DNA from 3 places in the Tardiphaga sp. 215_C5_N2_1 genome. Region 3 is predicted to be linked to each of the others. Evidence: predicted binding sites of a transcription regulator. Region 3 holds the regulator's gene; each other region holds the start of a gene.
The links. Region 3 encodes LexA, which represses DNA repair genes until DNA is damaged. Its sites were predicted from a motif close to TGTTCNNNNTGTGTTCNG; they were not measured.

Region 1 (10,260 bases), 3.0 Mb from region 3:
TTGATGCGGGCACGGCCCTTCAGTGTCTCCAGCGCGCGCTTGACCAGCGCCGGCTCGGACAGCTTGCGCATGCCGACATTCGCGACCTTCGCGGTCGGAACGCGCAGGGTCATCTTGTCCTTCATGAAATTGATCACGAAGAGTTCAAGCCTGGCGCCTGCAATTTCCTGCTCTTCGATGGCGAGGATCTGGCCAACACCATGCGCCGGATAGACAACGAATTCGTTGGTCTTGAAGCCCTGACGCTGGGTCAGTGGCTTCTTCGGCTCTTCGACGCGCGGAGCCGCAGCGGGCGCCGGCTTGGCGGCAACCGGTTTGGCAACGACCGGCTTCGCAGCAACCTTGGCAACTTCCTTCGGCGCAGCAGCCTTCACAGCAGGAGCGGCGGCGGGAGCCTTCGCAGCCGGTTTCGGCGCAGCAGGCTTGGCGGCAGTGGTCTTCGAAGCAGCAGCCTTCGGGGCAGGTTTGGCAGTCTTGTTGGGCATTGCACTTCTTTTATTTTTGGAGGACTTTTCAGCCGCAGCCTTCGCGGCGGTCCGGGTGTCCTTGACAGGAGCCCGGGCACGGCCTTTGGTGACAGAATTCTTCGCAGCAGGACCCTTCACAACGCGGCTCGCCGCAGTTGTTTTCTTGGAAGCCTTCGGATCCAAAACCTTCGAAGCAGTAGCCTTCTTCGAAACAGCAGCCTTGGAAACACTCTTTTTACGCGTTTTCTGTGACACAGCCTGCGCGTGGAAACCGCCACGCCCCTGTTTGATGTTTAAACGGGAACCCGGCAGGGCCAAATCGAGCGGCACCACATGGTCCAGCTTCTTGAATTGTGCCTATTATAGCACATTTCCCGCAAAAATCAATGATTTATGCCCTGTCGCGGCCGCTCGGCGGCCGCTTCCGGGGCATAATCGGGGCTAGGGTAAATTTCGTGTGGCTGGGGGTATCGGGGTCACCCAATCAATTGCTTGATCCCTGTGACCGGGGAACTCAGTCGCCCTTGCCAGGCGCCGCCGAGAAATACTTCTCGTACTTGCCTTCCTGACCATCGAATTCCTTGGCTTCGGGCAGTTCATCGATCTTCTGGGTGATGTTCGGCCACGTCTTGGCGTGTTCCAGATTGATCTGCAGCCACTTCTCGATATTGCCTTCGGTATCGGGCTTGATCGCGTCCGCCGGGCATTCGGGCTCGCAGACACCGCAATCGATGCATTCGTCCGGATGGATGACCAGCATGTTTTCACCCTCGTAGAAGCAGTCCACGGGACACACTTCGACGCAGTCGGTGTATTTACATTTGATGCAATTGTCGGTGACGACGTAAGTCATCCAGAACTCCGGAAACGATCGATATTCAATGTTTGCGTAGCGCACCAACCCCGCTGCCGCAAGGGATGCAGCCGGCATAGGTCAGGGCATTTCGACCAAGGAAAAAGCCTGCCACGAAACCATCGTTGGACGCGGCATCTAGCCTAGATAGTTACTCCGGAAGGTGTTGCAAATCGGTATAGAGCACGCGCGCCGCAGTGGCATCGCCACGCCGTTCCGAGAAGCCCTCGACCTTCATCACCCGCACGGTGCGATCCAGCGCCACCGTGAGCACGTCGCCGATCTTCACACCATGGCCCGGCGATTTCTCGCGCTCGCCATTGATGCGAACCTTGCCGCCTTCCACCAGCGCAGCGGCACTGGTGCGGGCCTTTACCACCCGCGCGTGCCACAGCCATTTATCGAGACGCTGGCGCTCCAACCGACACACCACCAAATGGCGGCTCGGTGCCGCCTTACATGACCTGCATCAATCCTTGCGGCCGCTGAGCTGTTCCTTGAGCGCGGCGAGTTTCGCGAAGGGGGAGTTCGGATCGATCGGACGGTCCCGTTCGCGCGGTGCGGCCGATGTTGCGAACGGACGGGTCGCGCCGCCGCGGTCGTTGCCACGGCCCTCACGGCCCTTGTCGCCGCCCTTGAAGGGGCCTTTGCCCTTGCCCTGGAAGCGTTCGCGCTCACGCGGCGGACGACCGGCATCGCCCGGCTTGTTGTCGCGGTTACCGCGATTGCCACGGTTGTCGCGGTTCGGCGCCCCTTCGGCGGAGACCGCGGCGGCCGGTGCATCGCTGCGCGGACGACGGAACTCGTTGTTATTGTTGCGATCGCGGCGCCCTTGGCCTCCGCGATCATGCCGCTCGCGCTTTTCGCCATCGGCCACGGCGCCTTCGGCGGGAGCCGACTGCGCAGCGCCCTGCGGGGCGTTGGTGTTGCGATGGTGGCGGTTGCGGTCGTGGCGCGGCGGACGGCGTTCTTCCGAACGGCCACCCGGACGCCAGACTTCGACCAGTTCGGGCTCGGCAGCGACGGCAGGAACCGCAGCGGCGTCGCCCTCGGCAGGCGCAGCAGCATCGGCCACTGCAGCAGGTGCGGTCTCAGCAGCAGTCCCGGTTTCGGCAACGGCCGCAGCGGGCTCTGGTTGCGCTTCGACGGAAGCCGTCTCTTCAACAGGCGCCGCTTCGGGCGCGGCGCTGGGCACCAGCGCGACTTCGGGCAACAGCGATGCCGACGGTACAGCCGCGGCTTCTTCAACCGGAGCTGCATCAGCAGTTGCATCGGCGGCTGCCTCGGCCGTCGCGATCTCAACCGTCTCGGCTGCCTCAGCGGCAGCCTCGACCGCAATGACATTGTCCTCACCGGGCTTGTCAGCCTCGGCAAGTCCCACCAGGGCGTCGGGCTGATCGCCGGTGTTGTCGTCTGCCTTGACCTCGATCGGCGTCGTCGCAGCGACCGGCTTCGGCGGTGCCGGCGGCAGCGGCGCCTTCTTCTCCATGCGATAGCCGAGGGCACGCAGGATCGAGGCGAAATCTTCGCCGGCCGAACCGGTGAGCGAGGTCATCGCCTGCGTCACCACGAAGTGGCGGCCATCGAAGGCGCCGGCGGGCTTCTCGCCCGGTGACGCTTCGCGCCAAGCGAGAGCTGGACGGATCAGATCGGCAAGACGTTCGAGAATATCGACGCGCACGGCGCGCTCGCCGCACTGGCGATAGCCGAGCACGCGATAGGCATCGCGATCGAGCAGCTTGTCGACCGGGAAGGATGTACGGCCCGACCCTGCGAGATGCTGCGCGCTCGACAGCGCCGACATGTCGACATTGTCCTGCTTCAGCGCCCAGAGCAGCGCCGCGAGCGAACGCCCCGCAGGCTTCAGCAGACCGGGAATATAGATGTGATAGGCGCCGAACCGCACGCCGTATTTGCGCAAGGTCGCGCGCGACGGCTGATCGAGATCCTTCATCTCGGTCGCGATCTTCTGCCGCTCCAGCACGCCCAGCGCTTCAGTGAGCTGGAACGCAATGCCGCGCGCGATACCGGTGATGTCTTCGGCCTTGGTGAGATCGAACAGCGGCCCGAGCAGCTTCTCGATATGCGTCTTCAGCCAGAGATCGAGGCGAGCCTGAACCGCATCGCGCGGCGCGCCGGAGAGGCGCTCATCGGCGATGATGCGGAGACGGGGATGCAGCACATCGTCGGCTGCGACCAGACGGGCCACCGCATCGCCGGTCCAGCGCATTGTGCCGTCGGAGGCGAGCACGAACTGATCGTCCGGCGCGTTGCCGAGTTTCTCGGCGCGCGCGTCGATCTCGCCGGCCAGCGCCTTCAGCGCCGTGGCCTGCAAGGCCTTCGCATCCGAGCCAGCCTCGGCCGCATCGGGCAAAAATGTAAATCCGTCGAGACGGCCAATCACATGGCCCTCTACGATCACTTCGCCCGTCTTACCAATTTCAGTATTCAGCATCGTGTTTTCCCGCAAGCGGCGCATCAATACACTGGTACGACGATCAACGAAACGCTCAGTGAGCCTCTCATGAAGGGCATCTGACAGTTTATTTTCCAATTCGCGCGAAATTCCCTGCCAATGATCCGGATCTGAGAGCCAATCGGGACGATTTGCCACGAATGTCCAGGTCCGGATTTGCGCGATTCGGCCCGATAACGTGTCGATATCGCCATCGGTTCGGTCAGCTTGCGCGATTTGAGCGCCAAACCAGGCATCCGGGATGCGCCCACGCTGCATCAGGAAGTTGAAGATAGTGACTACCAGCTCTGCGTGTGCAGCGGGCGCGATGCGGCGGTAATCTGGAATCTGGCAGGCGTCCCACAGTTTCTCGACGGCGGCCTTGCCCTGCGCCATTTCGCGCACGTCGACGTCACGGACGGCATGATCGAGCACGCGCAGGTCCTCGGCGATCGGCGCACGGGTCAGCGCCTCATGGCGCGGCACCTCCGCCAGCGACACCTGCAGCGACGCGATCGATGAGAAATCCAGCTTCGAATTGCGCCACTGCAGCACCTTCACCGGCTCGAAGATGTGGTTCTGCAGCTGATTGACGAGCTCGGGCTCGAACGGCTCGCAGCGACCGGTGGTGCCGAAGGTACCGTTGCGCGTGGCGCGGCCGGCGCGGCCAGCGATCTGCGCGAATTCCGACGGCGTGAGACGGCGGAATTGGTAGCCGTCATATTTGCGATCACTGGCAAAGGCGACGTGGTCGACGTCGAGATTGAGGCCCATTCCGACCGCGTCGGTTGCCACTAAGTAGTCAACGTCACCATTCTGGAACATCGCCACCTGCGCATTGCGGGTGCGCGGCGATAGCGAGCCCAGTACGACTGCAGCGCCGCCGTGCTGGCGCTTGATCAGTTCGGCGATGGCGTAAACTTCGTCCGCGGAAAACGCGACAATCGCTGTCCTGCGCGGCTGCCGCGTGATCTTGCGATCGCCGGCAAATTCCAGATGCGACAAACGCGGCCGTGTGACGATGCTGGCGCCGGGCAGCAGCCGCTCGATGATCGGGCGCATGGTGGCGGCGCCGAGCAGCAGCGTCTCGTCGCGGCCGCGGCGATGCAGGATGCGATCCGTAAAGACGTGGCCGCGCTCCAGATCTGCCGCGATCTGGATCTCGTCGACGGCCAGAAACGACACGTCGAGATCCCGCGGCATCGCCTCGACGGTGGAGACCCAATAGCGCGGCTTTGCGGGCTTGATCTTCTCTTCGCCGGTGATCAGCGCCACGGCTTCAGGGCCGACGCGGTCCAAAATTTTATTATAGACCTCACGCGCCAGCAGGCGCAGCGGCAGGCCGATGATGCCCGACGAATGCGCGAGCATGCGCTCGATGGCGAGATGGGTCTTGCCGGTATTGGTGGGGCCGAGCACCGCGGTGACGCCGGCGCCGGGGGCCCTGCCGTTGGACAGCGTGGGCGGAGAAGACAAAAAGGCCATGTTTTCAGATATTTCCGCGTCGCCGACTGTCAAGACCGAGACAGGTTACGACGCTTCAGAGCCGCGCTTTTTGATGGTTTGGAACGAGTCCGGAACGAAAGCGGCCCGAATCGGTGACTCGGCACCTCCCTGGCCGCATCACCCCAACATCTCGCGCTGACATTCTCCGAGACTGACTAGATCAAGTTTGTGACAGCGCAACAAGGGCCGACAAATCCCCGAAGTTATGAACAGCGCACGGACTCCGAACCGGCTTTGAGTCAAGCCGAGATCCTGCGCAAATCCTGCGGCGCGTTTGCGACGATGCTGCGATGGCGCACTTTATCTTGCGGCATCATTGCGGCAGCGTCCCGTCTCGGTCCCTCATGGTGAGGAGCGCGCCTTCGCGCGTCTCGAACCATGAGCTGGCGGGCCGGAGCTTGCATCGATCCCGGGCGAATGGCTTTGCCATTCGCAGGAGACGCCCCGAAGACGGGGCTCCTCAGGATGAGGCCGGAGTGGGTTGCCTCCTTTGAACGTGTCCTCGCGCTCCGCTCGTTCGTCGATTCAGTTCGTCTTCGCCACGGCCTTGGCCGGCGCGGGGGTGGTGACGAATTCGGTGGCTTCCAGCATGGCGACGCCGAGCGGGGTCGGCACCACCATGCGATACGGCACCAGCACGCGGGTTCCGGCGATCGGCACCAGGGTCACTTCGATATTGCGCTGGGCGGCGAGATATTTGATGGCGGCGCGGTCGGGCACATAGCCGGCGATCGGCGTGAAATAGACGGCGCAGACGATGGCAGGTCCGCGATAGCCCTTCTCGGCCTTCACGCTTTCCATGCGCTTGTAGTCGAGCTTGAGATCGTAGCGCATGCGGCCATCGAAGATCGACGCGCCGGTGCGGCACGAATCCGGCGTCAGCAATTCACCGGTGCCGCCGACGCGCATCAGCGAGCCGGTCATCGGATCGATCACGTTGCGGCGATGCGCATCGGTGATCGGAATCTTCTCGGGGTCGAGTGGCGGCTCCGGCTCGATGGAGAACTCCTTCACATAGCCCGGCGTGATCAGCATCTTGATCGTCTCGGACTTCTTCGCGGAGGTGGTGACGGCCTGATAATTCGACGGCACCAGCGCGCCCGCGACCACGCGGCCGGTGGACTGGCCGGAGCCCGAGCCGCCGGCAAATGCCTTCAGCAGACCAGCGGTGCCGCCACTGGCCGTCGCGGAATACTGGTCTTCATTGATGTCGATGGCCCACTGGCCCTTGCCCACCGCGATGCCGGCGAGGCTGGCTTCATATTTGGCCTCCAGCTTGCCGCCCGCCAACACCGCCTGCGCGGGTGCCTGAACCGGCACGGCGGCCGGGCTCTGGCCTTGAGCTTGGCCTTGGGTCTGGCTTTGGATCTGGCCTTGCACCTGCGCGGAGGCGTCCACCGGCAAAACCGGCAGCATCAGGCCCGCGGCGACGGCGAAACGCGCGCCAAAGCCCGCAAATCGCACTCTTGCGGGCGCGGCGGTCCGCGGGGTCGTCACCGGTCGGGTCACAAAGCGGGGCGTGCGAAGGCTCACTTGCTGATATCACCTGGTCGGCGATCCCCGGCCAAAGGCCCAGGGCCGCATCGCTCAATTGGGCTGGAGCGACCTGTTTCCGGCCCGAATACGTCGTTTATATGATGGGAACCGCGCCAGATTCCATGTGGTTTCCGCTCGTAGGCCGGGCTATACAGCCGCCGAATGCGCAGGCTTTTGCCGGTTTTGCCGCGACTTTAGCTGGCCGGATATCTTGACGATCGCGGCCAAGCCCCCTATACGTCCGCCACTCCTGAAATGGACGTGATTTTTGACCCCCTGCCCGGCTTTGGGCTCTTCGCCTTTTAGCTGCGGGGATGACAGAGGATTTTCGCCATGTCTCGGCGCTGTGAACTGACACTGAAGGGCCCCCAGGTGGGCCACAAGGTGAGCCATTCGAACATCAAGACCAAGCGCCGGTTTCTGCCGAACCTGGTCAATGTGACCTTCCTTTCCGACGTGCTCGGCCGCGGCGTGCGCCTGCGCGTGTCGGCGAATGCCGTGAAGTCGGTCGACCACCGCGGTGGCTTCGACGCCTATCTGATCAAGGCCCGCGAGAGCGAGCTGTCGCAGAAGGCCGTGCTGCTCAAGCGCGCCATCGAAAAGAAGAAGGCCGAGACCGCAGCAGTCGCGGCCTGAGCCTGACCCGCCGCTCGCATTGAGCGGATTGAAATTTGAAAACGGCCGGATCGCAAGATCCGGCCGTTTTTGCGTTTGAGCGATAAATTTTGTCTCAAGCTGCAATTCACAAACCAGACTAGGCAGCACGTCATCTAATGCTTGTGGAGCTCTAGCGCGACTACGCAACCTTCTCTTGCATCAACGATCAGCAAGCCTGACTTTCAGCTTGAGCACCTAAATTGCGAGAGACTGCATGGTCGGCAAGGCATCAACAGAGGACCGAGTAATATCCCTTGGCCCAAACTTGGCGACTATACCTGAAAGATTACTGCTCGCGCATGCGCGAGGCGAGGTACTTTTCATTTGCGGCGCAGGTATTTCCAAGCCAGCGAACCTACCTGATTTCCGCGAGCTCGTTATCGATGTCTACGCTGCGCTCGATGCGACCGTACATCTTGTACTTCAGAAAATTCCAAGAGGCGCATGCAATCAATGGCAAGGGAGCTGCTCGCATCTAACTGACCGTCAAACAGCAGAAGTAAGACGCTTCATTAGCGGCGACTATGACGTTGTCCTTGGAATGCTAGAACGGCGACTCGACAATCAGACACATGGAAACAGCCGGGTGCGACAGGAAGTCGCCCGTCGACTACAAATCAATGGCAGCAAACCTGCACCAATTCACCACGCCCTCATGCGACTCGCGAACCGTGGTGGCGCGACGACTATCGTTACGACCAATTTCGATCTACTCCTACAAGACGCAGCGAAACATACTCGATCGCCTATAGAGACTTACTCACTTGGATCTATTCCGCGACCGACAAGGCAAACTGATTTTTCCGGCGTTCTCCATATACACGGAGCGCTTAATAGGAGCTCTCAGCGATTTTCGGAACTCGTACTTACCGATCAAGATTTTGGCGAGTTCTATTTGCGACGGCGCGTCGTTCCAGATTTTATTTATGACGCTGCCCGCCTCTTCCATCTAGTGCTGGTCGGCTACAGCGCCAACGATCCGCCGATGAGGTACCTCCTGAATGCCGTTGCAGCAGACGGGACCCGCTTTGATGACCTAAAAGAACGTTTTACGTTTTTTGGAACAGACAGCCCCGACCCTGTTGCCTTGGAAGACTGGAAGGCGCGAGGCATAACGCCCATCTACTATGATGGGAAGGGAGGGCATACCACATTACGAACTACGTTTGATCGCTGGGCTGAACTTTCCGCCATCAACGGAAAGAAGACAAAGATTGATTCAGAAATTCGACGCATCGTAAAGCTATCCAGAGCGGCGGCCTCTGATGCAGACCGCGATCTCTTCGATCACCTAGTACGACGCAGCAATACTAGTGAGCGCGTTCGGCTATCTACACTCGCCTCAAAGGCAAAAGCTGATCTTGGTTGGCTTGATGCCATCATTAAGATCGGAACTGAAAGAGAGTGGGGGCGTCGCCAGTGATACCATCCTGGATACATCTAGACGAACAGAATCTCGCGGCATTTCGAGCAACGATTGTTTTTCTTGAAGATCGTCTCACGCAATCGAGCACTATTGATTGGGCGCTGAACCTGAAAGCTTCAGATCATATCCCACGCGTTGCGATTGAAGAGATACTGACTCACTCCAACACGCGATCACTTTCGGAGCCTTGGGCAACAGCTTGGCGCCTCATCGAAGAAGCATGGTCTGAGCCGGCTGTAGAAAAAGGCCCCTCAACAGCAATATATGGGATTCAAGAGCGACTTCGATCGGGGGATCGATCCGGCTCGATCATTTCCGCCATCGTGAACCTCGTTGCACCTAGATTGAGCGTCGAACCCAACGATGCGTGGCGCTGGAATTTCATCAAGAGACCTCGCCGACCTCGAAAATTCGACGACCTACTGTCAGCACGCCTATCAAGTGGAGACATCGTAGATCTAAAGATCATTGGGCTGCACGAGCTTGAAGATGTCGCGTTTTTGAAAGCTTTGGCAAATGCCTTAGAGCGCGCGTTCAATCATGGACTAGACATTGGGCGGCGCCTCGGCTGGGACGGCAAGACACAACTCTGGAAACTCGGAGACCTAGGGCGCGTAGAATACGTCGCCCCAGATCCGAACGAAGAGGATGACCAAGATCCAGATGCTTACCATCATGGTATCGCTCCTTCCGTAAAGCTGTTCTATGCCGTAGTTTCTCGAATCTCAGATCTTGAGCCTAGAGCAGCCATACCGTTTGTTCAGCGTTGGCAACACGGACACTCGTCAGTCCACATTCGGTTGTGGGCAGCCATAGCCAAAAGTAACCAACTAGTTTCCACAGACCAAGTTACGGACTTCCTTGCTACGCTCGATGAGCGTGAATTTTGGGATTTGGATACGTTCCCCGAAATTGCCGAGTTGCGAGCTCGGCGTTTTCATGAGCTTGAGCCAAAAAGCCAAAACGCGATAGTTACTCGTATACGTAAGGGCCCCCCTCGCAATTTTTGGCCTAAGACGATTGAGCTAAGCAAGGTTAAGAATGCGCGACTTTATTGGGTCGTTAGAGAACTGAGGCGGATCGAGGTAGCCGGAGGTGAACTGCCGCCAACCTCCAAACTTTGGCTTAGATCGAACATTCATCAGTTCGACGACCTACAGAACATGAGTGTTCATGAAGGTTTTTCTGAAGGGCCAAAGGTTCGATCCGTCGTAGCTACACCTGATGATCGCTATAGCTCCATCCAAGGGGAAGAACGCCTTCGCGCGCTTGAAACGGCGTTCGCAACTAAACGCGGCGGGTGGGACGATGACCCTGCACAGAGTGCAAATTATTGGCTAACGCTGGATGAGCATGTAGT
Region 2 (10,260 bases), 4.2 Mb from region 3:
CGGTGCTGTCGCGCTGTCAGCGCTTCGACCTGCGCCGCGTCGATGCCGACGTGCTGATGTCGCATCTGTCGAACATCGCGGGCAAAGAGAATGTCGAGGTCGAGCCGGAAGCGCTGGGCATCATCGCCCGCGCCGCCGAAGGCTCGGTGCGCGATTCACTGTCGCTGTTCGATCAGGCGATTGCGCATGCCGCGGGCACGGTCCGCGCCGATGCCGTCCGACAGATGCTCGGCCTCGCCGATCGCACCCGCGTGATCGACTTGTTCGATTCGCTGGCGCGCGGTGACATCGCCAGTGCATTTAAGGAATTTCGCGAACAATACGACGTCGGCGCTGATCCGATTGTGGTGCTGAGCGATCTTGCCGAATTCGTCAATTTCGTCACCCGCGTGAAGATCGTGCCGGCAACCGCCGACAATGTCGCGTTTGGAGAGACCGAACGTCTGCGCGCACGCGATTTTGCCTCGAAGCTGTCGATGCGGGTGCTGTCGCGTATGTGGCAGATGCTGCTCAAGGGCATCACCGAGGTGCAGGGCGCGACGCGTCCCGCCGCCGCCGCAGAGATGGTGCTGGTGCGCATCGCTTACGTTGCCGATCTGCCGACGCCGGATGAAGCGATCCGGATGCTCGACCAGAATGGCGGGACGTCGCCGATGATCCCAACGAATGGTGGAGGCCGTGCCGCGCCATCGTCCGCTCCGTCGGCATCTTTGCCGTCAGCGCAGATGCCGTCCGCCATGCCGACGATGTCAGCGAGTGCGTCGCGTGGTCCGACCATGCAGCGCGGCGGCGCGGAACCATCGCCGCGGCCGCAAGTCGGCATGGCAGATGCACCGCCCGCAGCGGTGCTGAAGATTTCGACCTTCCCTGAACTCGTCGCACTGGCCGGCGAGAAACGCGACCTGATGGTGCGCGGGGCGCTCGAAGCCGATGTGCGCCTGATCAAGATCGAAGACGGGCGGCTTGAGCTGGCGATGGAGCGCACGGCGTCGCGCACGCTGATCAACGATCTGTCGCGGAAGCTCGAACAGTGGACCGGCCGGCGTTGGGCCGTGATCGTGTCCAACGAGCAGGGACAGCCGACGCTGCGCGATCAGCAGCTCGAGCAGAAGAATGAGCGCCAGCGTGTGGCGGAAGCCGATCCGCGGGTCAAGGAAGTGCTGGCACGGTTTCCGCGTGCGAAGGTCGAGGTTCGTGTCATCGCCCCTGAGCCGCCGGACTTCAACGGCAGCGATAGCGACCTGATCAGCGATGACGCGACCGACGGTCTCAACGACGACGATTAATCGAACTGCGAAGGAAAACTCATGGCTGATTTTCTCGGCATGATGAAACAGGCAGCGCAGCTGCAATCAAAGATGAAGGCGATGCAGGACGAGCTCGACCATGTCGAGGTCGAAGGTATCTCCGGCGGTGGCCTCGTGTCTGTGCGGATGACCGCGAAGACCGAAGTGAAGGCCGTGAAGATCGACCCGTCGCTGGTCAAAGCCGATGAAGTCGAGATTCTAGAAGATCTGCTGGTGACTGCATTGGGCGATGCGCGCCGCAAGGCGGAAGCTGCGATGCAAGAGAAGATGCAGGCGCTGACCGGCGGTCTCGGTCTGCCGCCGGGGATGGGCCTTACCTGAGATGGCATCCACGGCCGGTCCGGAAATCGAGCGCCTGATTCAACTGCTGGCGCGGCTGCCCGGTCTTGGCCCGCGCTCGGCCCGGCGTGCCGCGCTGCATCTGATCAAGAAGCGCGAGGCGCTGATGACGCCGCTGGCCGGTGCCTTGCAGGTGGCGATCGACCGGATTCAGGTCTGCAAGGTCTGCAGCAATATCGATACGCAGAATCCCTGCACGATCTGCACGGACCCGCGCCGCGATCCCTCGACCATCGTGGTGGTCGCCGATGTCGCGGACTTGTGGGCGCTCGAACGCGCCCATGCGACGACGGGCAAGTATCATGTATTGGGTGCAACGCTGTCGCCGCTCGACGGCGTCGGCCCGCAGGATCTGACCATCGACGCGCTGGTGTCACGTGCGCATGATTCAGAGGTGAGCGAAATCATCCTGGCGCTGAATGCGACGGTGGATGGGCAAACCACGGCGCATTACATCACTGACCTCTTGCAAGAGGCGAATGTGAAAGTCACGCGGCTGGCACATGGCGTGCCGGTTGGTGGTGAACTCGATTATCTCGACGAAGGCACGTTGTCGGCCGCGATGCGACAGCGGACGCTGTTTTAAGACTGGAAGAGCATTGATGACACGATATGACTTGAAGGCTTTGCCGACCTGGGCCGCTGCGATTTGTGCGGCCGGCCTGTTTGCTACGGCTGCCAGAGGCGCGACCGAAACGCCGGCTCCGCCAGCCGCACCGGTGGCACCGAAGACCATGAAGATCGGCGATGTGCTGACCGGGCAGCTCAACGCCATGCGCAGCCGCGATGCCAAGGGCAAGCGCACCAATGTGTATCAAGTTGTCAGCGAGCCGCGTCGGCTGCCGGCGCCTGCAGGGCTGTGCAATCTTGAGACCGGACCCGAGACGTTCGAGATCGTCGTGGCCAATGACGCGCAGGCCACGCAGCTGAAGAAACTTGTCGGCAAGGAAGTGGCGCTCAAGGTTGCTGAAGTCACCTGCGCCGAGCAGGCCGGGCAGATGAGTGAAGCGCTTGTGACGAAATGGAGCGTGGTGACGAAGCCGAACTGAGTTCGCTTCGGTTAAACCCGCACCGGCCCCAGCATCTCGAAATGCGCGCGGCGCTGCAGCCAGATCAGCAGGATCAGGCTCGGTACCGCGACCACCACGCTGATGACGAAGAACATCGGCCATCCCGTCGCTTGCGCAACGTAACCTGCGCCTGCCGACAGATAGGTCCGCCCAACCGCAGCGAGCGCTGTGAGTAGCGCATATTGCGTGGCCGTGTGCAGCGGATTCTTGCAGAGCGCGGAGAGATAGGCGACGAAGATCACCGTGCCGATGGCGCTGGTGAAATTCTCGACCGAGATGGCCAGTGCCAGCGCCCATTGATTGACGCCGACGATGGCGAGCCACGAGAATGCCAGGTTGGACAGCGCCTGCAACACAGCGCCGATCCACAGGCTCGCCGCCAGCGAATAGCGTCGCGCCACGAAGCCTCCAGCGAAGCCGCCGATCAGCGTGGCGGCAAGGCCGACGCCTTTGACGATGGCGGCGTAGTCGTTGCGGGTGAAGCCGAGATCAATCACGAACGGCGCTGTCATGGTGCCGGAAAAGGCGTCGGTGAATTTGAACAGCACGACAAAGGCCAGCGCGGCCCAGGCGTCCTTGCGGGCCAGAAACTCGGAGAACGCGCCGATTGCAGCCTGCAGCACGCGATTGAAGGCGCTCTCGCCGCGTGTGGCCGCTTCGGCCTGCGCGGATTGCTCGGGCTCGGTGGCCGCAAGCGCTGTGACCGTGCCGACCAGCACCATCGCCGCCATTGCCACATAGCCCCACATCCAGGCGGTGGAGCGCGCGATGCCCGTGCTCTCGAAGGCGCTGACCAGAAACAGCACGCCGGCGGTCGAGATCAGCATGCCGATGCGATAGGCCGCGACATAGGACGCCATGCCGGCCGCCTGTTCGCTCTCCGGCAGGCTCTCCACACGAAACGCATCGACGACAATGTCCTGCGTCGATGACATCGCAGCGACCAGCAGCGCACCAAGGGCGACGAACAGTGGCGAGCGGGCGGGGTCGGTCAGTGCAAGGAGCAGGATCGCGCCGATAAGCAACAGTTGCGAGAACACCAGCCAGCCACGGCGGCGGCCGAATTGCCGCGTGAAGAACGGCACATGCAGCGCGTCGACCAGCGGCGCCCAAAGGAACTTCAGCGTGTAGGGCGTGCCGACGAGGGCGAACAACCCGATGGTACCGAGATCGACGCCGGATTCGCGCATCCACACCAGCAGCGTGGAACCGGACAATGCAAGCGGCAGACCCGACGACAGGCCAAGCAATAGCACGATCAGCACCCGCGGCTGCAGATACACCGCCATGCTCTCGCGCCAGGTGGCACGGGGCTTCAAGGCGAGGGCGGCTTCGGACGAGTCAGGCGCGCTGGTCATGGGGAAGGGTTAGCAGATTCGGGGGAAAGCGGCCTGTGGCCTATTCCCCTGCCTGAATCTTGCGCGGCAGCGGCGCGAACATGTCGGGGGCGGCGGTCTTCGCGATGGCCGGGGCTACCTCGGCCGCCGGCTCGCTCTTGCTGAAATCCAGTTCCTCGATGCGGCCGGCGCGCTTCTCAATCTTGTCGGCGGAGATCAGGATCTGGCGGACGTCCTCATTGGCTTGCCCGAAATGCGTCTGCAGCTTCATCACGCGATCGCGCAACCGGGTGAGGTCGTCGCCCAGATTCAGTACCTCGGTGCGGATCTGGTCGGCGGCGTCGCGCATCCGCGCGTCCTTCAGGATTTGCTGCATCACCTGGATCGCCAGCATCAGCAGCGACGGCGATACCAAGACGACGCGGGCGCGATAGGCTTTCTGGATGATGTCATCGAAACCGTCGTGGATTTCCGCATAGACGGATTCCGACGGCACGAACATCAGCGCGGTGTCCTGCGTCTCGCCGGCAACCAGATACTTCTCGGCGATGTCGGTGACATGTTTCATCACGTCCGCGCGCAAGCGCTGCGCTGCGTATTTCTTCTCGTCATCGCTGCGTGCGTCATGCAGCGCCGTGACGGCTTCCAGCGGGAATTTCGCGTCGATGCACAGTGGACGCTGATCCGGCAGGAAGATCACGCAGTCCGGCCGTTTGCCCGACGATAGCGTGTGCTGGAACGCATAGGCGCCGCTCGGCATGCCGTCCTTGACGATGCTTTCCATCCGCGCCTGACCGAAGGCGCCGCGCGACTGCTTGTTGGCGAGCACGTCGCGGAGCGTCGTTACCTGCGAGGTGAGGTCAGTGAGGTTCTTGTGGGCGTTGTCGATGATGCCCAGCCGCTCATGCAGCGCGCTCAGGCTTTCCATCGTGTTGCGGGTGGTCTGTTCCATGGATTGGCCGACGCGATGGGTCACGGAGTCCAGTCGCTCGGACACCGCGCGTGCCATGTCGGCCTGACGGCCTGCCAAGGCCTGGCCCATGGCGTCGACGCGGCCGGTGGCTTCGTTCTGCGCCTTCAGCACTTCGCTGAGGCGTTCTTCCAGTTCGTCGGCGCGGATCGCCTGGGCCATGGCCATGGCGGCGCCGCGGCTACCGGAGCGAGCGATGATGATGGCGATGGTGAGCAGCAAACCCAGCGCCAGAGCACTGAAGCCCATCAATGCTACGCCGGCGGTGACCGGCATGTCGCCGATCATGAAAAGAATCTCGTTCATTCCATCCTTGTAGCCGATTCGGTCGGCTGCGCGAACGAAGAGGGAACATTTATGGTTAATGCAAAATGAATTTTCCTGGTTAACCCAAGCCTAAGAAATGTGGTTAAGCAGACCTTAACCGGCATGGTTAACCGCGCCTCAATTTTCATGGTTGGCGGGGAGTTAACGTCCTTCAAAGTCCAGCTTTTCCAGCGGATTGACCCGGACCGGCGCGCAGATTAAATCGCCGCCATGGCCATTCGTGAAATCATTATCCTGCCCGACAAACAGTTGCGGCTGATCTCCAAACCAGTCGAGAAGGTGACGTCAGAGGTGCGCAAGCTCGCCGACGACATGTTCGAGACGATGTATGACGCACCCGGGATCGGGCTGGCGGCGATCCAGATCGCGGTTCCGCTGCGGCTGATCACCATGGACATCGCCAAGAAGGACGATGAGGAGGACGGCAAGAAGCCGCGTGTCTTCATCAATCCGGAGGTCATCTCGGCCTCGGAAGAGCTCTCGGTCTATGAAGAGGGCTGTCTGTCGATCCCCGAATATTACGAGGAAGTGGAACGTCCGGCGACGGTACGGATCCGCTATATGGACCTCGACGGCAAGACCATCGAGGAAGAGGCTTCTGGCCTGTTCGCGACCTGCATTCAGCACGAGATCGACCATCTCAATGGCGTGCTGTTCGTCGATTACCTTTCGAAGCTGAAGCGCGACCGCGTGCTGAAGAAGTTCACCAAGCTCGCCAAGCGCGCGGAGTAGTTTCTCCGCGCAACGCTGCAACAGATCGGCTCCGACCTATGTCGCTTCGTTTGATCTTCATGGGCACGCCGGATTTCGCGGTGCCGACGCTGCTCGAACTCGTGGCCCACGGCCATGAGATCGTCGCCGTCTATACCCGCGAAGCAAAGCCCGCCGGCCGTGGCATGAAGCTGCAGCCGACGCCGGTGGCGCGCGAGGCTGAACGGCTCGGCATTCCCGTCTTCACGCCGAAGACGCTGCGGACGCCGGAAGCCGAAGCCGAGTTCCGGTCGCATGAGGCCGAGGCTGCGGTCGTCGTCGCCTATGGCATGATCCTGCCGCAGAATATTCTCGATGTACCGCCGCTCGGCTGTTTCAACCTGCACGGCTCGCTGTTGCCGCGCTGGCGCGGCGCCGCACCGATCAATCGTGCCATCATGGAGGGCGACGCCGAGAGCGGCGTCATGGTGATGAAGATGGATGTCGGCCTCGACACCGGCGATGTCGCCATGGCCGAGCGCCTGGCGATCACCGATGCGATGACGGCACTGGACCTGCATGATGCACTGGCGCCGCTCGGCGCCGATCTGATGGTGCGGGCCATGGGTGCGCTGGAAAGGGGACGGCTGAGCCTGACCCCGCAGAGCGCAGACGGCGTCACTTACGCGGCCAAGATCGACAAGGCGGAGGCCAAGATCGACTGGTCGAAGCCGGCGCGCGAGGTGCTCAGGCATTGCCATGGGCTGTCGCCGTTTCCCGGCGCGTGGTGCGAAGTGCCGATCGAGGGCGAGGCGGTACGCGTGAAGGTTCTGCGCTGCGAGCTTGCAAAGGGCGCGGGTGCGCCCGGCGAGATCATCGACGATCAGCTCACCATCGCCTGCGGCGAGGGCGCGATCCGGATCATCGACCTGCAGCGCGCCGGCAAGCAGCCGATGAAGGCCAGTGAATTTCTGCGTGGCACGCCGCTGAAGCCGCCTCTGCAGGTGGGCTGATGCCGCGCTACAAGATGATCATCGAATATGACGGCGCGCCATTTTCCGGATGGCAGGTGCAGGCCAACGCGACGCTGACCGTACAGGGCGCGCTGGAGCGTGCCGCCGAGGCCATTTGCGGCGAGCCGATCCGCGTCCATGGCGCCGGTCGCACCGATGCCGGCGTCCATGCGCTCGGCCAGGTCGCCCATTGCGACGTGCCGAAAGTGCTGGTGCCGGGTCGCTTTCGCGATGGCATGAATGCCCATCTGCGGCCGCATCCGGTCGGCGTGCTGTCGGCGGATATCGTGCCGGATGATTTCGAGGCGCGGTTCTCGGCCATCAAACGCCACTATGTCTATCGCATCACCAATCGCCGCGCGAACCTCGCCGTCGATGCCGGCCGGGTCTGGCGCGTGCCGCGCCCGCTCGATGTCGCTGCCATGAGCGAGGCTGCGAAGCGTTTGCTCGGTCGACACGACTTCACGACCTTTCGCGATACCGAATGCCAGGCCAAGTCGCCGATCCGCACGCTCGATCAGCTCGATGTGGTGCAGAACGGTGAGGCGATCACCATCACGACCTCCGCACGCTCGTTCCTGCACAGCCAGGTGCGCTCGATGGTTGGCTCACTGGTCTGGGTCGGCAACGGCCGCTGGACGCCGGACGATCTGGCTGCGGCGCTTGCCGCGAAGGACCGCAGCGCCTGCGGCATCGTGGCGCCGCCGGATGGGCTGTATCTGGTAAAGGTCGACTACTAGACCTTCACGCCCTTCATCGCGTCCCAGAACAGATCCTGTCCATTCGCGACATTCGCCGTCCAATGCTCATGCGCAAAATCATTGGCGTCGTCGGTGATGAACTTGAAGGCGCGCCAGCGGATGCCATGGCGCAGGCAGACCTGCGCGATGGCAAACAGTTCCATATCGACGATGTCGACATTGTTCGACACCAGCCAAGGATCGGTGGAGGTGACGAAACTGTCACCACTGCCGCAGATCACGCCGCGCTGGCCCGAGACCAGGCGGTCGAGATCGGGCGCAAAGGGCGTGCGGCCGCGCGGCGCCAACGGCTCGGCATTCATGTCGCGCTGGATCACGTCGCTGACCTCGACGAGGCCGTTGAGTTTGGTGTTTAGCTTGCCGGCGGTGCCGTAGTTCACGACGAGTTTGGGCTGCATGGCCTGCACCGCCTGAAGCGTTGCGATTGTGGTGTTGATCTTGCCGACGCCGGTGAAAATCACCTGGATCTCGGCAGGCGCGCGTGATTTGTCGAGCTCGCTTTCGAGCGCGGTGAGGACGAGAATCTTGCCGTTCATGCGAAATACCGATCCAGCACGCCACGATAGATTTGGGTGAGCTTCTCCAGATCGGTAACCTTCGTGTGTTCGTCGATCTGATGCATGGTCTGCCCGACCAGGCCGAATTCAATCACCGGGCAGTAGTTCTTGATGAAGCGCGCATCCGAGGTTCCGCCGCCCGTGTTGAGATCCGGTGTGCGGCCAGTGACATCCTTGATCGCGGCGACGACCGTATCGGTAAAGGCGCCGGGCTTTGTGACGAAGCTGTCCGAATTGCTCGGCTCCCAGATCACATGCGCGCGAATGCGATTGCCGGCGGCAGTTGCGACGCGTGCATCGATCAGGTCGCGCAATGACGCCTGCGTGTGATGGTCGTTGAAGCGGATATTGAACTTCGCCCGCGCTTGCGCGGGGATGACGTTGGTCGCCTTGTTGCCGACATCCACCGAGGTGAATTCGAGATTGGACGGCTGAAACTGCGCATTGCCCTGATCGAGCGGATCGCTGCTCAGCGCTGTGATCAACGCGGCGATATCCGGTACCGGATTCGATGCGCGATGCGGATAGGCGACATGGCCCTGCACGCCATCGACGACCAACGTGCCGGATTGCGAGCCGCGGCGGCCGATCTTGATGGTGTCGCCCATCTCCTCGACATTCGAAGGCTCGCCGACGATGCAATGATCGAATTTTTCGCCACGCTCGGCCGCCCATTGCAGCAGCTTCACGGTGCCATTGACGGCAATGCCTTCTTCGTCGCCGGTGATGAGGAAGGAGATCGAACCGCCGCCGTCCTTTTGCGGCTTGCCGTCATTCGCGGCCAGATAGTCCAGCACGGCGGCGACTGACGCGGCGATGCCACCCTTCATGTCCACCGCGCCACGGCCGTAGAGCAGGCCGTTCGTCACGTCGCCGGAGAAAGCGCCATGGGTCCACGCCGCTTCATCACCGGGCGGCACCACGTCGGTATGGCCAGCAAAACAGATATGCGGCGCGGAAGTCCCGATACGGGCATAGAGGTTTTCGATGTCGGCGCTGCCTTCCTCGCTGAAGGTGACGCGATGGACTTCGAAGCCGGCCGACGTCAGCAGGGTCTCGAGCACGCCGAGGGCGCCGGCGTCAGCAGGAGTGACTGAGGGGCAGCGGAGAAGATCTTGAGCGATGGAGAGAGCGTCGGTGGACATCAGACCCTTGGTGCAGTGGCAAGCGCGGCAAGCGGATCGGGACCGTATTCGTTCGGCCCGGCGGTGCCGCGCAGGAAGCCCAGTTCGACGATGGCCCAGATGGTCACGGCGAAGCTGGCGATATGAAAGACGAAGCTGGTGCTCGCGCTGCTGGTGCTGCCGATGCCGCTCAGGACGCTGGGGCCGAGCCAGAACACCAGGATCCACCATCCGCTCTTCTCGCGGTCATGCAGCCGCTTGATGCCGGTGGCGATGCCGGACCATGTACCGGCGGTGATGAGGACAATGGCGGCCAGCCACAGCAGCAACGCGCCGCCGACCATGCTGAACAGGCGATCGGTGTCAAAGCCGCCGAGCCACATCACGGCAGCAGCCACGAAGGCGATCCAGGCCACTATGTAGATCAGGATCGCGAGCCAGTATTTGCCGCGGTTGATCCGTCCCTTGAAGCTGAAAAGCAGCGTGGTCCAGTCCATGGCAGCCCTCAATTCAACGGATCGGTCCGGTTTACACGATGCTACGCGCAAACCGGACGAAACGACAAATCAGTCGCGCAGCAGTTCGTTGATGCTGGTCTTGGAGCGGGTGCGCTCGTCGACACGCTTCACGATCACGGCGCAGGCGGTGGAGGGGCCGATCTGACCGTTCTTCATCGGCTTGCCGGGCAGGTTGCCGGGGACCAGCACCGCATATTCCGGCACTTCGCCGACGAATACTTCGCCCGTCTCGCGATCGACGATCTTG
Region 3 (10,260 bases):
GCTTTAAACGTGGCACCCTGACAGAGCCCGGCAAGAACAGCCCGTTCCGCGATCGTTCGGTCGACGAGAACCTCGATCTGTTCGCCCGGATGCGCGCCGGCGAATTCCCGAACGGCGCCCGCGTGCTGCGCGCCAAGATCGACATGTCGTCGGGCAACATCAACCTGCGCGATCCCGTGATCTATCGCATCCTGCATGCGCATCATCCGCGCACGGGCACCGCTTGGAGCATCTATCCGAGCTACGACTTCGCGCACGGCCAGTCGGATGCCATCGAACACGTGACGCATTCGATCTGTACGCTCGAATTCGAGGATCACCGGCCGCTCTATGACTGGTGCCTGGAAAACCTGCCGGTGCCGTCGCGGCCGCATCAGTATGAATTCGCGCGCCTCAACATGACCTACACGCTGCTGTCGAAGCGCGTGCTGACTGAACTCGTCCGCGGCGGCCATGTCACCGGCTGGGACGATCCACGGATGCCGACGCTCGCAGGCCTGCAGCGCCGCGGCATTCCTGCCGAAGCGCTGCGCGAATTCGTCAAGCGCATCGGCGTCGCCAAGGCCAACTCGACTGTCGATATCTCGATGTTCGACTTCGCCGTGCGCGAGACACTGAACCGCACGGCACAGCGCCGCATGGCTGTGCTGAAGCCGCTGAAGGTGGTGATCGAGAACTACCCGGAAGGACAGACCGAGCAGCTCGAAGCCATCAACCATCCCGATGATGCGTCGCTCGGCAACCGGCAGATTTCATTCGGCCGCGAGCTTTACATCGAGCATGACGACTTCATGGAAGAGCCGCCGAAGAAGTTCTTCCGCATGGCGCCAGGCCGCGAGGTCCGCTTGCGTTATGGCTACTTCATCACCTGCAAGGACGTCATCAAGAATGCCGCTGGCGAGGTGGTCGAACTGCGCTGCACCTATGATCCGGAAACCCGGGGCGGCAATGCGCCGGACGGCCGCAAGGTCAAGGCGACGATCCATTGGGTGAGCGCCGCAGATGCCGTGCAGGCGGAAGTACGCGTCTACAATCAGCTGTTCGCCGATCCGCAGCCCAATGCGACCGAGTTCGCATCGCAGCTCAATCCGGACTCGCTGGAGACGCTGACCGGCGCCATGCTGGAGCCGGCGCTGGCGAGCGATAACACAAGCGATGTCGTGCAGTTCGAGCGCCAGGGTTACTTCTGTCGCGACAAGGATTCAGCGCCGGGCAAGCTGATCTTCAACCGCACCGTCGGTCTGCGCGACAGCTACGCCAAGCTCGCCTGAGCAACCCTAGAGATTAGTTTTCGTATTCTGCATCCGTTCCGCTAGTCGCCGCTTGCCCTTCCGATAGCATTCGGAAGGACAAGCGTGGCGTGCGGGCGTTCGATGGCGCGGGGCGGAGATCAGCAACAGCGGCGGGGCCGGGCGGGTACAGCGACCACATGGCCGCCGCCGGCCAAGGCAGGCGTCGCTGTCCCGTCAGCGACGTCGTCGACGTCGGGCTTCGAGACGCTCTGGACGTGGGTGCGGGCCGAAGCTGGTCCCGGTCGCTTGCTGCCCTGGGTGCCGATCGCTTTCGGCACCGGCATCGCGCTGTATTTTGCCGCTGAGCATGAGCCGGTGGCCTGGGTTGCCGCTGCGACGGCAGGCCTTCTTTGCGTGGCTGCGTTTTTGCTGCGGCGGCAGCGATGGTTTCCCTTGATCTTGCTCATTGCGGCCATCGCGGCGGGCTTCGCGATGGCTGCCATGAAAACCGCGCGTGTGGCTCATGAGGTTCTGGCAAAGCCGCTCTATTCCGTCGCGCTGACCGGCTTCGTCGAAACCCACGAGGAACGGGAGCGCACGGATCGCTTCGTGCTGCGCGTTGCCACGATGGACAGCCCGCGCGCCGCACCGAAGCTGACCCGTGTGCGGCTGTCGGTGAAGAAGGGCATGGCGCCTGTCGTCGGCAGCTTCGTCGAATTGAAGGCAAGGCTGCAGCCGCCGCTGTCGCCGCTCCGGCCAGGGAGTTACGACTTTGGCCGCGATCTGTATTTCCAGGGGATCGGCGCATCAGGCTTCGTGATGGGCGGCATTAAGGCGGTCGATCCGCCGATACAGCCGGGTGTGGCGCTACGCTATTCAGCGACCATACAGGGTCTGCGCGACGCCATCGACGCGCGGATCCGCACCGTACTCTCGGGCGATAGCCGCGCCATTGCCACGGCGTTGCTCACGGGCCGCCGCGATGCGATTTCGGCTGACGTCAATGATGCGATGTTCATCTCCGGCCTCGGTCATGTGTTGTCGATCTCTGGCTATCACATGGCCGTTGTCGCCGGCGTGGTGTTCTTTGCGATACGCGCACTGCTGGCACTGATCCCTGTCCTGACGGTGACATTCCCGATCAAGAAAGTCGCAGCGGCTGCGGCGTTATTCGCAGCACTGTTCTATTTGCTGCTGTCAGGTGCCGAAGTCGCGACACAGAGATCCTTTTTCATGACGGCCGTTGTGTTGATTGCAGTCATGGTCGATCGCCGGGCGGTGACGTTTCGCACGCTGGCGGTGGCGGCAATGGTCGTGCTGATCGTCGCGCCGGAAGCGCTGGTGCATCCGAGTTTTCAGATGTCATTCGCGGCGACGCTGGGGCTGGTCGCATTGGTGCAGATAGGCATGCCCGCGCTGTTTGCCTCGCCCGATCATTCCGCGACCGCGCGCGTGGCGCTATGGGGCGGACGCGAGATCGCGATGCTCGTACTGGCCTCACTGGTCGCGGGTCTTGCCACCACGCCCTATGCCGCATTTCATTTCCATCGCGTCACGCCTTATGGCGTCGTCGCCAATCTCCTGGCGATGCCGGTGGTCTCGGCACTGGTGATGCCGGCGGGCATTCTCGGTTTGGTGGCCATGCCGTTCGGCTTTGACGGTGTGTTCTGGCGGCTGATGGATGTCGGCATCCAGTGGATGATCGTGGTCACGCAATGGGTGGCAGCCTTGCCGGGTGCCATCGGGAGGATGCCGGCCTTCGGGACCGGACCGCTGATATCAGCCAGTATCGGCATCATCGTGCTGGGATTGCTGCGCACGCCGTTGCGCTTCGCGGGGGCTGCCGTGCTTGCAATCTCGATTGTATGGGCCCTGATGGCGAAGCAGCCGGATGTGTTGATCTCGGGGGACGGTCGCAGCGTCGCGGTACGGGGCAGGGACGGGCACCTGCATATGATGCGCAGCGCCAAGGATACATTTTTGCTGAAAGAGTGGCTCGCCGGCGATGCCGATGCGCGTCTGCCGACCGATGCCTCCGTCAGCCACGGTGTGTCCTGCGACCGCGACGGGTGCATCGCGGCGCTGGCCGATGGCGCTTTGGTGGCGCTGGTTTTACAGCCGGATGCATTCACAGATGATTGCGAGAAAGCGACACTCATCATCACGACGAAACAACCGCCAAAGGATTGTCGTGCGCTGGTGATCGATCAGGATCGCCTGCAACGTAATGGTGCGGTGAACCTGCAGCGAACTGCGAACGGCTTTACCATCGATGCCGTGCGGTCACGGGGCCTGGACCGTCCGTGGTCGCGCGCAATTCCCGATGAGCCCGAGCACGATCTGATCCAGACCGGTCGTCCACCGCAAAACCGGCCGGTGGATGCGACGCCTGCGGAAACCGATCTTCAAGCCGAAGATCAGTAATCCGTCGAGGCGACAGCCTCAGTAGCGGCGATACAGGCCAATCAGCTTGCCCTGAATGCGCACCCGGTTAGGCGGCAGGATGCGGACTTCGTAAGCGTCATTCGCTGGCTCCAGCGCGATCGACGCGCCGCGGCGGCGGAAGCGCTTCAGCGTGGCTTCCTCGTCGTCAATCAGGGCCACCACGATGTCGCCGGTGTCGGCGCTCTCGTTGCGCTGGATCAGCACGGTATCGCCATCGAGAATGCCGGCGTCCTGCATGGAATCGCCGCGCACTTCGAGCGCGTAATGTTCGCCGGAGCCGAGCATGTCCGCGGGCATGCTGATGGTGTGGCTGCGGGTCTGCAGCGCCTCGATCGGCGTACCTGCCGCGATCCGGCCCATGACCGGGATAGCAACCGTGCGGCCATTGTCATCGTCGCCGCTGTTGCTGGCGATGCTGGCGGCCGAACGCACCTTGCCAAGCGTGCCTTCGATGACGCTGGGCGTGAAGCCGCGGCGCCCGGTGCCGCCGGTGACCGGCGCGCCGAGCTCTGGCAGCTTGATGACTTCGATGGCGCGGGCGCGGTTGGGCAGGCGGCGGATGAAGCCGCGTTCTTCCAGCGCCGTGATCAGACGGTGAATGCCAGACTTGGAGCGCAGGTCGAGCGCATCCTTCATCTCGTCGAAGGAGGGCGGGACGCCGGCTTCCTTCAGCCGTTGATCGATGAATCGCAGGAGTTCGTATTGTTTGCGCGTGAGCATCTGAAGCCATCCTCAGTTGACGGTGTCGGCCGCCGCGTGCGTTTCAAAGGGTCTCCGAACGGTGATTCTCAATCCAGAGACGATCGTTCGAAGATCGGTTGCGCGAGTTCGGGCACTCTCAAACTACTCAAAGCCACAGAATCTCGAAACAAATCATGAACGAACACTATATGTTCCATATGTGTTCTGCAATGCTTAATTTGCCGTCAACAGAATGCACGTTGAGGGAGGTTTGAGGAGGCTGTTCCTCACCAGTCGTCGATCCTCGACGGACATGGAAAATGCTTCCGCGGGCTTGGGCTACGCGGACGTCATGCGCCCAATGGGCGGCGGCGGAGTCGTGGAGCCGGTCGCCAGCGAGCGCTGAACCATGATCGTGTCGGCCCAGCGGCCCGAGCGATAAGCGACGCCGGGCAGCAAGCCGACGCGGGCAAAGCCAAAGCTCTCGTGCAAGCCGAGCGAGGCCGTGTTGTCGGCATCGATATAGCCGATGATCTGCCGGAAGCCGGCCGCCGCGCAGACGTCGATCAATTCGCGCATGAGCAGCCGGCCGATGCCTCGGCCGACATGTCCGTGGTGGATATAGATCGAATGCTTGACCGTGTAGCGATAGGCCGGTCGCTTGCGGAACAGCACCACATAGGCATAGCCGACGACCTCGCCGCCTTGCGTGGCGACGAGGTGCGGGAACCGTTTGCTGCGCAGGTTCTTACGCCGGTCTCTGAGATCGTCGGGCTGCGGCGTGTCGGCGTCGCTGACGCCTTCCTCGACGCCTTGCCGGATGTGCCGGCGATAGATCGCGAGCATGGCATCGACGTCGGTGTCGCGTGATGGTCGGATGACGACCGGCTGTTCGAGTTCCGTTGGCAAATCAGGCTCCTTACGTGCTCCCTATTCGGAGACCACGTAAGTGTAAAGTCGGATCCGGCCATTGGCGTCGACCTTGCGGTAGATGCCCTGGATTTCGACGTCGAAGCCCGGGAAGGTGTTGAAGCAGGTCTCGAACATCCTGAGATAATCGATCATCGGCTTTGACCGTTCGGTGAGCCGTTCTCCGGGGACGATCGTGGCGATGCCGGGCGGATAGACCACGAACGGCGTCGTCGCGACGCGCCCGAAGATCTCATCGATCGGGAGGTAATCGACGTCGTTGCGCACCAGGCAGCGCGCGGCATCGTGGGGCGACATGGCGATCTCCGGCAAGTGATCGGCGGAGAACTGCCTGGTCTGAAGTTCGCTCACATTGGCCTCGCGAAAGAACCGGTGCATGTCGCCGCACAGGTCCCGCAGGCGTATGCCCGCATAACGCGCGGGCCTGCGCCTGGCGAATTCCGGGATGACGTCTTCCAGCAGCGCGTTGTCGTCATGAAATTTCTTGAAGGCGACGAGGCCCGATATCAGCGTGCCGGCCTTGCTCGCCTCCACGCCGGGCGTCAGCAGGAAGAGCAGCGAGTTAAGGTCGTTTTTCTCCGGCACGATGCGATTCTCGCGCAGGAACTGCGCCACCACCGGAGCAGGGATGCCGTGTTCCGCATAGCCGCCGGTGGTGCGGTCGAAGCCGGGTGTCAGCACCGTCAGCTTGTTGGGATCGGTCATGGTGAAACCGGCTTCCATGCCGGGGAAGCCATGCCAGGCGGCGTCAGGCGCGAGCTGCCAATAGGACGGATTGGTGGCGAGTTGATCCGTGCCGACGCTTTCCCACGGCACATTGTGAACGGCGCCTTCGCTGGATGCGTCGGGAATAGCGACGCGCTCGGGCACGAAGGGCTCGAAGAACCAGCGACGCTCGGCGCGGGTTTCCTTCTCCTCGAACTCGCGGCGCACCGCGCGCATCTTCTTGCGCAGTTCGATGCCGAGGCGGATCGTATCGTCCCACAACACTTCGCCCGAGCGGCCCTTCATCATCTGCGCGCCGACATCCAATGATGCGAACAGTGGATAGAATGGCGAGGTCGAGGCGTGCTGCATGAAGCTTTCGTTGAAGCGCCGGTGCTCGACGCGGCGCTTCTGCCCGCGGATGTGGCGATCCTTCATGTGGATCTGCGACGCCTGCGAGAAGCTCGCGAGCTGCTTATGGGTCGACTGCGTCGCGATGATACCCGGGGAATCCGGACCAAGCTCCTTGAGCCCCATGGCGAAGCGACCGGCATAGAGCGGGTGGAATTTCATGAAGCCCGCCCAGGCTTCGTCGAACAGGATGTAATCGCAGAGATGGCCGATGCGCGCGATGATCATCTCGGCGCTGTAGATGGTGCCGTCATAGGTGCACTGTTCGACCACGGCGACGCGGAACGGGCGTGGACGCTTCCAGGCCTCGGGATCCGTGACCAACGGATTGATACGGATGCGCTCGCGCAGCGCGTCCTCGTCGAGCGCGTCCCAGTTCATCGGGCCGATCAGGCCCCAGGGATTGCGCGTCGTTGGCACATAGATCGGCACACCGCCTGAAATCATCAATGCGCCGTGCAAGGCCGCCTTGTGGTTGTTGCGGTCGAACAGCACGAGGTCACCATCGGTGACCAGAGCCGATAGCGCGACCTTGTTGGAGGTCGAGGTGCCGTTGAGCACGAAATAGGTTTTCTCCGCCCCGAAGATCTGCGCGGCTTCCTTCTGCGCCTGCAAAGCAGGGCCCTCATGGGTCAGCAGATCGCCGAGATCGAGCACCGAATTGTCGAGGTCGTCGCGAAACACGGCTTCGCCGAGATGTTCCATGAACACGCGGCCGATCGGGCTGCGGCTGTAGAACACGCCGCCATTGTGGCCCGGGCAGGTCCAGAGCTGGTTGCCTTCCTCGGCATAGTCGACCAAAGCGCCGAAGAACGGCGTCTTCAGTGTCTCGGCATATTGCTTCAACCGGCTGATCAGGTTCTTGGCGATGAACGGCGGGGTTTCCTCGGACAGGAAGACATAGCCGTCGATGAAATCGAGCACCTCGACCGGGACGTCTTCAAACCGCTTGCGGCGGATCAGCAGGATGATCGGAAAGTCGAGGCCCCGTTTGCGCATCAGGTTGATCAGCGCCGCGGTCTTGCCTTCGAGGCCCTTCTTGCCCCAGTCGACCACCATGCAGCCGATGGCCGCGTCGGTCTGGACTGCGATCGTGGCGTCTTCGAGCTTGCGTGCCTTGACGACCTCGAAGCCGGAACGCTCGATCTCATCGACGATCTGATTGAGCCGAATGCCCTCGAGATCGTCGGCGTCGAATGTTGGCATCGCAAACAGGAAATTGAAGCGTTTGAAATAGTCCATTTGTGCACCGATCTTGTTTCGCAGCGATGTCTCGCTGCGTTACGTGACAATTCAGTGACTGAAGCCGCGTTAAGGTATCTCAGTCAGAAAAAAGCTCAGAGAACATGCCGCGCGGCGGAAGTTCCGGTGGCCCGGCATCCCATCGCGCATCTCGGCCTTTAAACAGGCAGTCGCATGATCGCGCAGGAATCACCAGCGGCGGCGGCGGGAGCGAATGGCTTGCGGATCAGAAGTCCTTCGGCAACAGCCAGATTTCCTAGCAGCGACGAGTCCTGTTTCATCACCGGCGTCGCCACCACGGTGCCGTCGGCGCGGGTTTCCAGACGCGTGCGCAGATAGTCCTCGCGCTGGTCGTTGGCGGCGAGGTCGCGGCCGAGCACCGCGGGTTCGAGCGCGTGAGCGACCTCGTTTCGGCCGGACAGCGCGCGCAGCAGCGGCACCATGAACAGGAAGCCGCAGACATAGGACGAGACGGGATTGCCGGGCAGGCCGATCACGCGCATGCCCTGGCGGCGTCCGTGCATCATCGGCTTGCCGGGCCGCATGGCGATGCGCCAGAACGCCATCTCGACGCCGGCATTGATCAGGGATTGCTGCACGAGGTCGTGGTCGCCGACCGACGCGCCGCCGGTGGTGATCAGCACGTCGGCCTTCAGATCGATCGCGCGCTGAATGGCCGATGTGGTCGCCTCCAACGTGTCGACGGCGATGCCGAGATCGACCACCTCGGCGCCTTCAGCGCGGGCCAGCGCACGCAGCGCGAAGCCATTGGAGAGCACGATCTGGCCGGGGCCGGGGACCGCACCGGGCATGACCAGTTCGTCGCCGGTGGCGAGCACGGCAACGACCGGCCGTCGCCGCACGGGCAGTGACGGATGGTTCATCCCGGCGGCAAGCGCCAGATCGCGGTCGGTGAGGCGGGTGCCGGCGCGCAGCAGCACATCGCCTTCATTGAAATCGACGCCGGCCGGGCGGATATGCTTGCCGGAAATCGCAGCTTCGTTGATCCCGACGACGTCACCTTCGCGCGTTGTGTCTTCCTGGATCACCACGGCGTCGGCGCCAGCGGGCAGCACGCCGCCGGTGAAGATTCGCAGGGCTTCGCCGGTCTGCAGCGGGCGGTCGAACGGCTTGCCTGCGGCGATCTCGCCGATGACGCGGAGCTTGGCGCCCAGTGTCGCATCGGCGGCGCGCACGGCATAGCCGTCCATCGCTGACATGGGCTCCGGTGGCTGCGTGCGCAGCGAAGCGATGTCGCGGGCGAGCACGCGGTGGAACGCGTCTTCCAGCGGCACCATCTCCTCAGGCAGCGCATCGGCGCCTGCGAGAATCGCGGCCATGGCATCGGTAACCGGCATCAGGGCCATCGCGGGGATCTCCGGCAGTGTGGGCGCCCGTCATAGCGGAGAGCGGGAGCGGACGCAAAACCACTGGCGCTTTGGCAGGGCAGGGAAACACGGTAGACATCGGCGATCATGACCGACAACCACGCCGCAACCGCCGATGAAGCGCCTGTCTGGCGGGCAGATGTCGATGCGCTGGCGTTCCGGCCGTCCGGCCATCGCGGGCTATGCATGGTGCACCGTCATGCGTTCCGGACGCTGCTCCGGCGCTACCCGTCGCCGGAGGACTGCGCGGCCTATTTTCAAGACCACAGAGCGGTGTTCCAGGCGGCGGCTAGCGCCAAGCTCGTGCGTGCGTCGGTAGCGGCAGATGCGAACTTTCATCTGACCAGCCGCGATCTCGCCCGCGCGATGTAAAATTAACGGTCGCGCCGCCGGAGCAACTCGGCTAAATTGGCCCTCTATTTCGCGAGGATTCCGATGCAACAGACCCAGACCGCCCAGATCTCCGCCGTCACCACTGACGTTAATGTCGTCGTGCAGGCCGTTCTGGCCATGGCGCTCGGTCTGTTTATCGTCGGGGTGGTCGGTTTCTCGCATATCAGCGCGGTCCATAATGCGGCCCACGACACGCGCCACGCCAACGCATTCCCCTGCCACTGAGACATGTCCGTCTTCAGGTCGATCGTTTTCTCGGCAGCGCTGGCTGGCGTGATCACTGGCGCTGCCATCACCGGCGCCCAGATGGTCGGGACCATTCCCCTGATCCAGAAAAGCGAAGTTTATGAGCGCAAGGCGGAAGCTCCGGCTGCTGTTGCGCCGACGGCTGCCGCGCAGCCCGCCCATACGCACGACCATGGCGCCGCCGCCCATAGCCATGAGGCCGAATGGGAGCCCACCGAGGGCTTGCAACGCAATGCCTTCACCACCGGCGCCAATATCCTGACGGCCATCGGCTTCGCGTTGCTACTGGCCGGCATCTTCGCGCTGCGTGGCCGGGCCGTGAGCTGGCGGGAAGGGCTGTTCTGGGGTCTCGGCGGTTTCGTCGTCTTCACGGCGGCGCCCGGCCTCGGCCTGCCGCCGGAGCTGCCTGGAATGCCTGTCGCCGACCTCACACTGCGCCAGACCTGGTGGATCGGCACTGCCTGCGCCACTGCGGCGGGGCTCGCCCTGCTGGTCTTCCGCAAGGCGTCATGGGCCGCCATTCTCGGCCTTGGCCTGATCGTCCTGCCGCACCTGATCGGCGCACCGCTGGCGCCGGCTGGCCATAC

Region 1: the regulator LexA is predicted to act here: its motif matches at 5,340-5,357, upstream of AB7828_RS18840 (helicase-related protein).
Region 2: the regulator LexA is predicted to act here: its motif matches at 5,360-5,377, upstream of AB7828_RS24565 (DNA recombination protein RmuC).

What each region holds. Positions count from the first base shown of each region.
Region 1 covers NZ_CP197240.1:3,953,060-3,963,319, forward strand. The annotation lists gene AB7828_RS18825 (CarD family transcriptional regulator) at 1-722, opposite strand, end outside; gene fdxA (ferredoxin FdxA) at 982-1,320, opposite strand; gene AB7828_RS18835 (RNA-binding S4 domain-containing protein) at 1,472-1,741, opposite strand; gene AB7828_RS18840 (helicase-related protein) at 1,790-5,260, opposite strand; gene AB7828_RS18845 (DUF3108 domain-containing protein) at 5,807-6,778, opposite strand; gene rpmB (50S ribosomal protein L28) at 7,151-7,453, shown strand; gene AB7828_RS18855 (SIR2 family protein) at 7,689-8,897, shown strand; gene AB7828_RS18860 (hypothetical protein) at 8,894-10,260, shown strand, end outside.
Region 2 covers NZ_CP197240.1:5,178,657-5,188,916, forward strand. The annotation lists gene AB7828_RS24540 (DNA polymerase III subunit gamma/tau) at 1-1,286, shown strand, start outside; gene AB7828_RS24545 (YbaB/EbfC family nucleoid-associated protein) at 1,308-1,628, shown strand; gene recR (recombination mediator RecR) at 1,630-2,232, shown strand; gene AB7828_RS24555 (hypothetical protein) at 2,249-2,695, shown strand; gene AB7828_RS24560 (AmpG family muropeptide MFS transporter) at 2,707-4,074, opposite strand; gene AB7828_RS24565 (DNA recombination protein RmuC) at 4,115-5,329, opposite strand; gene def (peptide deformylase) at 5,561-6,082, shown strand; gene fmt (methionyl-tRNA formyltransferase) at 6,121-7,053, shown strand; gene truA (tRNA pseudouridine(38-40) synthase TruA) at 7,053-7,793, shown strand; gene AB7828_RS24585 (phosphorylase family protein) at 7,790-8,350, opposite strand; gene dapE (succinyl-diaminopimelate desuccinylase) at 8,347-9,516, opposite strand; gene AB7828_RS24595 (DUF805 domain-containing protein) at 9,516-9,992, opposite strand; gene dapD (2,3,4,5-tetrahydropyridine-2,6-dicarboxylate N-succinyltransferase) at 10,062-10,260, opposite strand, start outside.
Region 3 covers NZ_CP197240.1:929,191-939,450, forward strand. The annotation lists gene AB7828_RS04300 (glutamine--tRNA ligase/YqeY domain fusion protein) at 1-1,271, shown strand, start outside; gene AB7828_RS04305 (ComEC/Rec2 family competence protein) at 1,374-3,656, shown strand; gene lexA (transcriptional repressor LexA) at 3,675-4,397, opposite strand; gene AB7828_RS04315 (GNAT family N-acetyltransferase) at 4,698-5,267, opposite strand; gene AB7828_RS04320 (Orn/Lys/Arg decarboxylase N-terminal domain-containing protein) at 5,289-7,646, opposite strand; gene AB7828_RS04325 (molybdopterin molybdotransferase MoeA) at 7,805-9,013, opposite strand; gene AB7828_RS04330 (hypothetical protein) at 9,122-9,406, shown strand; gene AB7828_RS04335 (CbtB domain-containing protein) at 9,470-9,652, shown strand; gene AB7828_RS04340 (CbtA family protein) at 9,656-10,260, shown strand, end outside.